2 regions of the Arthrobacter sp. 2RAF22 genome follow, and region 1 is predicted to be linked to the other one. Evidence: predicted binding sites of a transcription regulator. Region 1 holds the regulator's gene; the other holds the start of a gene.
What was found. The regulator HspR, encoded in region 1, represses chaperone genes until heat shock. The targets are predictions, from matches to a motif close to AAGTTGAGTCNNNNNGACTCAACTT.

Region 1 (3,629 bases):
TCTGCGATCCTTGGCCATCCGGCTTCGGCAGCGGATATTGGCCTTCCCAACACTCGCAAGCTCGTGTCGGGGCCCTCGGCCAGATCCTTAGATGCCACTCCCGGGCCCCTTGCCTCGCTCCGCTCAGGCGGTCGTCTCACCTAAGGTGGGATAAGCGCAGCGCAGCTGGATAGGGGGCCGCGGCGTGGCGGGCACCGCGGAGCGGGCACGGCCCCTATCCAGCGGAGCGCAAACTGAACCAAAATCGAAAGGAAACGCCCTTGGCCAGCCAGGACTGGGTTGAGAAGGATTTTTACGCCATCCTTGGTGTCGCCAAGGACGCCTCTGACGCTGACATCAAGAAGGCGTACCGCAAGCTTGCGCGGAAGTACCATCCGGATACCAATTCCGGGGATGCTGCTGCGGAGAAGAAGTTCAAGGACATCTCGGAGGCCTATTCGGTGCTCTCGGATGCCGAGGAGCGCCAGCAGTACGATGCCATTCGCGCCATGGGCGGGGCACGCTTCGCGCCGGGCGCAGCTCGCGGCGGCCCGGCCAATGGCGGCTTCGAGGACTTGTTCGGCGGCCTTTTCGGCGGCGGACGCCAGCCTGCCGGTGCCGGGGGCATCCCGCCCGAGTTCGCTGACCTCTTCGGCGGTGGCTTCGGCGGTGGACAGACCGGTTTCCAGCGGGCCCCGCAAAAGGGCAGCGACCGCACGGCGTCCACCTCGATTTCCTTTGCAGGCTCCATTCATGGCACCACGGTGAGCCTCCGCGAAAGCAACGGCAACGTCATCGACGTGAAGATTCCCGCGGGCATCAGGGACGGCCAGAAGGTCCGCCAGCGTGGCAAGGGCAACCCAGGCGCAGCCGGAAACGGGGACCTCATCATCACGGTGAACGTCAAGCCCCACGATTTCTTCAATCGCGACGGCGACAACATCCGGATCCATGTGCCGGTCACCTTCGCCGAGGCGGCCTTGGGTTCCAACATCCACGTGCCGACGCTCGACGGCGACACTGTCACCGTCCGCGTCCCGGCCGGCACGCCTTCCGGGCGGACGCTCCGGGTCAAAGGCCGAGGCGTCAAGACCTCGAAGGGCACCGGAGACCTGCTGGTGACGATCGACGTCTCCGTCCCGCAGAACCTCAACAAACAGGCCGAGGAAGCTGTCAAGGCGTTCGCCGCGGCCACGGCCGACGCCGATCCTCGCCACGACCTGGCCGCCAAGGCCCGCTTGTAGCGGCAGAAGACATGGGAGGGGACGTCGGCATGGGCATCGACATCAACCAGCCGATCTTCGTCATCTCCGTCGCGGCCGAACTGGCTGACATGCACCCGCAGACCCTGCGGCAGTACGACCGGCTCGGCATCGTGTCGCCGAGCCGTGCGCCGGGCAAGTCCCGGCGTTACTCCCAGCGCGACATCGACCGCTTGCGCGAGGTCCAGCGGCTCTCCCACGAGGGTGTGTCCCTTGAGGGCATCAAGCGCATTCTCGAGCTCGAAAACCAGGTGGCCGCGCTGCAATTCCGCGTGGCCGAGTTGAGCGAGGAACTGCAGCGGCGGCGGAGCCCCATGGAGGCCCGCGTTTTCGCGGCGGGAGCAGCCGGCGACGTCGTCAGCCTGGCCCGCGGGCAGCGCCCCCGGGCGCGGTCCCAGGCAGTTGTGGTGTGGAGACCGCGACCGGGGGAGTAGTCCTCTAGGGCCGCGAGAGGGACGCCAGCAGCACCGGTGCCTCCTGCCCGGCCCACGTGCCCCGAAGGGCAGCCGAATCTTCCGAACCCTGGATCCCCAGATCCAGGACGCGGTTCACCTGGACGGTGAGTTCACCAGCGTCGATGCTGGTAACGCCGCCTTCGGTGATCGGCGCTGCGGGACTCAGAGCGGGGACTTCGCTGCCGGGGGTTCCACTGCCCTTGACCTCGACGGAACTCGCCCTTGGCTCCAGCACGCCGTCCATGTCCACGAACTGTTCGGCTTCCCGCTGCCCAGTGAGGATGGCGGTGGCCAGGGCAGCGACGTAGACGGGATCGGTGCAGGCGTCGTAGACCCACCTCGTGCCCAACACGGAGTGTTCCATGGTGCCGAGCAGCGAGTGCTCCGCACCGGGCAATTCCGAACCCCGGTAGCTCAGGGGAACCTGATAGACCTTGCCGCCGTGGGAGACCAAGTGGGTTTCGAGGCCGACTTCGCCGTCCGGATCATCGAAGCGGTACGCACCGAGCAGCTCGGGCGGCGCGGAGCCGTCTTTGGTGAACCACGGCTGGACGGGCAAGTACTTTTCGATGAGCTCAAGTTTGCTAGGACTCAGGGTTGCTCGATGGATAATAGCCATGCGGTCCAGCCTAGTTGGCCAGCGCGGGGGCGGAGACAGACTGCGGGGTCCAGCGTAGGTGCGTGTTGCCGGCGTCGGATTCCGGCTCTTTCAAGAGGGACAGGCGGGGGCGCACCGCATCCGTGCGGGAGCTCGGCGGTTTCCGCCGGCCCGCCCGGAACTGAGGCACCCACTGCGCTCCGGGGCCCTGGTATTCCTGCTCGGCTGCGGCGTGGAGTGTCCACTGGGGGTCGAACAGGTGCGTCCGGCCAAGCGCCACGAGGTCTGCCCGTCCTGCAAGGAGGATGGAGTTGACGTCGTCGTAGCTGGAGATGGCCCCGACGGCGATGACGGCTGCTCCCGCCGGCGCGGCAACTTCCTGCCGGATGCGGTCGGCGAAAGGAGTCTGGTAGCTGCGGCCGAAAGCCGGTTGTTCTTCCTTGGCGACCTGGCCGGTGGAGACGTCGATCCCCGCGGCGCCGTGGGCCACGAATGCCCGCGCGATGTCGAGCGAGTCGTCCGAGGTGTTGCCGCCTTCGATCCAGTCCGTCGCGGAGATGCGTACCGTCACAGGCTTGCTGGCAGGCCAAGCCGCGCGGACGGCGTCGAACACTTCCAAGGGGAACCGCAGCCGGTTCTGCACGCTACCGCCGTATTCGTCCTTCCGGAGATTGGACACCGGCGAAAGGAAGGAGGAGAGCAGGTAGCCGTGCGCGGCGTGGAGCTCGAGGAGGTCGAAGCCTGCTTCATCGGCCCGACGGGCAGCTTCCACGAACTGGGCTTTGATGGCTTTCATGCCTGCAAGGTCGAGTTCCACGGGCGTCTGGTTGCCGGGACCGTACGGCAGGGCCGACGGGCCAACGGCCTGCCAGTTGCCGGATTCGAGCGGTTCGTCGATGCCTTCCCACATCAGCCGGGTGGAGCCCTTGCGTCCGGAGTGTCCGATTTGGGCCCCGATCTTGGCTGTCGAGCGAGCGTGGACGAAGTCCACGATTTCCTTCCAGCTCTCGCGCTGGCCGTCCGTGTACAGGCCGGTGCAGCCGGGGGTGATCCGCCCGCTCTCGGAAACACACACCATTTCGGTCATGACCAGTCCGGCACCGCCGAGTGCCTTGGAGCCGAGGTGGACTTTGTGGAAGTCGCCGGGGACGCCATCCACTGCGGAGTACATGTCCATGGGGGACACGACGATGCGGTTCTTGAGCTCGAGTCCGCCGATCCGGAACGGTTGGAACATGGCCGGGGCGGTCTCCGCCAGTCCTTGGGATTGGGCGAAGTTGCGGTCTACGGCGTCGGCGAATTCCGGGTCGCGCAAGCGCAGGTTCTCCTGGGTGA
Region 2 (3,629 bases), on a different contig from region 1:
GTCGAACAGGAAGTCGGCGAGTGCCTTGGCGAGCTCGGTCTTACCGACGCCGGTGGGGCCCAGGAACAGGAACGAACCCGTGGGGCGGTTGGGGTCGCTGATGCCCGCGCGGGCGCGGCGGACGGCGTCGGAGACGGCGGCCACGGCCTTGGACTGGCCGATCAGCCGCTTTCCGATCTCCTCTTCCATGTGCAGCAGCTTCTGGGATTCCCCCTGGAGCATGCGGCCGGCGGGGATGCCCGTCCAGGCCGAAATAACCTCCGCGATATCGTCCGCCGTGACTTCGTCCGCGACCATCAGGGCGGGCTTCGCTTCACCGCGCGCTTCCCGGGCGGATTCTTCCTCGGCTGCTGCGCTGAGCTCGCGCTCCAACGCGGGCAGTTCGCCGTAGAGAATGCGCGAGGCAGCTTCAAGGTCGCCCTCGCGCTGGTACTTTTCGGCGGCGGACCGCAATTCGTCGATCTTTGCCTTGAGGTCGCCCACGCGGTTGAGCCCGGCCTTCTCGGCTTCCCAGCGGGCGTTCAGCGCACCCAAGGCTTCCTTCTTGTCCGCTTTGTCCGCGCGGAGCGCGGCGAGGCGTTCGATGGAGGCCGCATCCGTCTCGCGCTCGAGTGCCAATTCCTCCATGGTGAGACGGTCCACGGCACGGCGGAGCTGGTCGATTTCCTCGGGAGCCGAGTCGATTTCCATGCGTAGCCGGGACGCCGCCTCATCCACGAGGTCGATGGCCTTGTCCGGCAATTGACGGCCCGAGATGTAGCGGTTGGAGAGCGTGGCGGCGGCTACCAGGGCGGAGTCCGCGATGGCCACCTTGTGGTGGGCCTCGTAGCGTTCCTTGAGGCCGCGGAGGATGCCGATGGTGTCCTCCACGCTTGGTTCGCCTACGTAGACCTGCTGGAAGCGGCGTTCCAAGGCAGGGTCCTTCTCAACGTTCTCGCGGTACTCGTCCAGGGTGGTGGCGCCGATGAGCCGCAGCTCGCCGCGGGCCAGCATGGGCTTGAGCATGTTCCCTGCGTCCATGGCGCTTTCACCGGTGGCACCGGCGCCCACCACAGTGTGGATTTCGTCGATGAACGTAACGATCTGCCCGTTGGAGTTCTTGATCTCCTCCAGCACGGCCTTCAGCCGTTCCTCGAATTCGCCGCGGTACTTCGCGCCGGCCACCATGGATGCGAGGTCCAGCACGATGAGGGTCTTGCCCCGCAGGCTTTCCGGGACGTCACCTGCCACCATGCGCTGGGCAAGGCCTTCGACGACGGCGGTCTTGCCGACGCCGGGTTCGCCGATCAGCACGGGGTTGTTCTTGGTGCGGCGGCTCAGGACCTGGACCACTCGGCGAATTTCGCTGTCCCGCCCGATCACGGGATCCAGCTTGCCGGAGCGCGCGACGGCGGTGAGGTCCGTGCCGTATTTCTCAAGCGCCTGGAAGGTGTTTTCCGGGTCTTGCGAGGTGACTTTCCGGTCACCGCGGACACCCGGCAAGGCGGCGAGGAGCGCTTCGTGGGAGGCGCCGGCGTCGCGCAATAGCTTCCCCACGGCGTCGCTACCGGCAGAGAGCCCCAAGAGGAGGTGCTCAGTGGACACGAAGGAATCGCCGAGTTTCTCGGCCTCGTTCTGGGCGGCCTGGATGGCCTGCATCGAAGGGCGGGAAAGCTGCGCTTGCTGCACTGAACTGCCCGACGACGACGGCAGGGCCTTGATGGCCGAACTCGCCTGGACGCTCACGGCATCCGGGTCCGCTCCAGTGGCGCGCAAGAGCGCCACCGCGACGCCCTCGCGTTGATCCATGAGGGCTTTGAGCAAGTGGGCTGGCTCCACCTGCGGATTTCCGGCGGTGGAGGCGTTCATGGCCGCCGCGGAAAGAGCCTCCTGGCTCTTGGTGGTGAATTTGACGTCCATGGAAGAGCTCCTCTCGGGAAAGATGACTAATTCTCAAAGTTGAGTCTACTATGCTCAACTTTGGCGAAGCGTCCCTCCTGCTCCATGTTTGCCGACGGCGAAACTGCTGTCCATAGCCTTCCCCGCTTACGGTGAAAAGTCCCTCGCTGTTTGCGTTCCCTGGCCCTAGGATCAGGTGTGACCGGGTGGAACACCCCCCCCCGGGCGCGCATGAGAAAAAGGACACGCAATGAAGAAGTTCGTAGTTCTCTACAATGCACCACAATCGGCGGAATCGATGATGGCTGGCAGCTCCCCTGAGGCAGCAGCCGAAGGCATGAAGCTGTGGATGGACTGGGCCGCGAAGGCTGGCGCTGGGCTTGCCGATCTTGGCACACCCCTCGGTGGCGGCAAAGTGGTTGGGAACTCTGGAGTATCCGATGCAGAGACCGGCGTGGGCGGTTACAGCGTCCTCCAAGCCGAAGACATGGACGGAGCGCTGAAGCTCCTCGAAGGCCACCCGCATTTCCTCATGGCCCCCGAAGCCTCGATCACCGTCTACGAAGCGCTCGACGTCCCGGGCATGTAAGGGAGCACCCGCCGTCGAAATCGTGGATCCGGGCCGCGCGCTGCGTGCCGGAACGCAGCACTCGGCCCGCGCCCACGATCCCGGCAAAGCGCCGTACGATATGCACATGGCACCCTTCACAGTCACTCGCAATGCGCTGATCCCCGCCGCACCCGCCGACGTCTTCCCCTTCGTCAACAACTTCCACGAGTGGACCAAGTGGTCTCCGTGGGAAGCCGTGGACCCCAAGCTGAACCGGAGCTATTCCGGCAACGAATCCGGCGTCGGAGCAAAGTATGCCTGGAGCGGCAACAACAAGGCCGGCACCGGAACCATGGAAATCGTCGGCTCGGAGGAGCCCGGCAGGATCGACATCCGCCTCGAGTTCACCAAGCCGATGAAGGCAGTCAATCCTACGGGTTTCACGTTCGTACCCGAAGGGGACGGCACCCGCGTCACCTGGACCATGACCGGCGAGAACAAAGGCCTCGGCAAAATCTTCGCTTTGTTCATGAACATGGACAAGATGGTGGGCGGCGACTTCGAAAAGGGTTTGACCGCTCTCTCTGCGGTAGCCACCCGGAAAAACTCCTAGTTCTCTGGCGCGGGCCATGGCCGTCTACGTTGATCCGCCGCTGTGGCCCGCGCACGGGACCGTGTTTTCCCACCTCGTCTCGGACACCTCGCTCGAGGAGTTGCATGCCTTCGCCGAAGCCACGGGGATTCCCGGGCGCGCCTTCGACGGCGACCACTACGACGTCCCGGAACGCCGCTACCAGGACCTCCTGTCCGCAGGCGCCATCCCCGTGGAGGCGCGCATTCTTGTGCGGAAACTGATCGCGAGCGGCTTGCGGATCCCCGCCCGCCAACGCAGCAAGGCGCTCACCGTACCCTTGCTGGAGCGCTGGAATTCGGCTCTTCCAGGACATGAGGAGCTGGGTTTTGAGCTCCTCGAACGCTGGGGCGAGGACCATCGGAAATACCACAGCCGCACGCATTTGCTGGCGGTCCTGGAAGCCTTGGATCTCCTCACCGAACCCTCTCTGCCTGCGCGCTCAGTGACGTTGGCCGCATGGTTCCATGACGCCGTCTACGAGGGAATCGCAGGGCAGGACGAAGAGCAATCGGCCCGGCTGGCCGAGGACCGCCTGGCTCTTGCGGGACTCCCGGAACCGACGATCCA

Region 2: the regulator HspR is predicted to act here: its motif matches at 1,936-1,960, upstream of clpB (ATP-dependent chaperone ClpB).

Annotation. Positions count from the first base shown of each region.
Region 1 covers NZ_JBFRGL010000005.1:25,578-29,206, reverse strand. Annotated here, with positions in the region: gene AB4068_RS06290 (DnaJ C-terminal domain-containing protein) at 261-1,223, shown strand; gene AB4068_RS06285 (heat shock protein transcriptional repressor HspR) at 1,253-1,675, shown strand; gene AB4068_RS06280 (CG0192-related protein) at 1,680-2,315, opposite strand; gene AB4068_RS06275 (bifunctional salicylyl-CoA 5-hydroxylase/oxidoreductase) at 2,326-3,629, opposite strand, start outside.
Region 2 covers NZ_JBFRGL010000015.1:27,862-31,490, reverse strand. Annotated here, with positions in the region: gene clpB (ATP-dependent chaperone ClpB) at 1-1,899, opposite strand, end outside; gene AB4068_RS12255 (hypothetical protein) at 2,129-2,467, shown strand; gene AB4068_RS12250 (SRPBCC family protein) at 2,574-3,041, shown strand; gene AB4068_RS12245 (DUF4031 domain-containing protein) at 3,058-3,629, shown strand, end outside.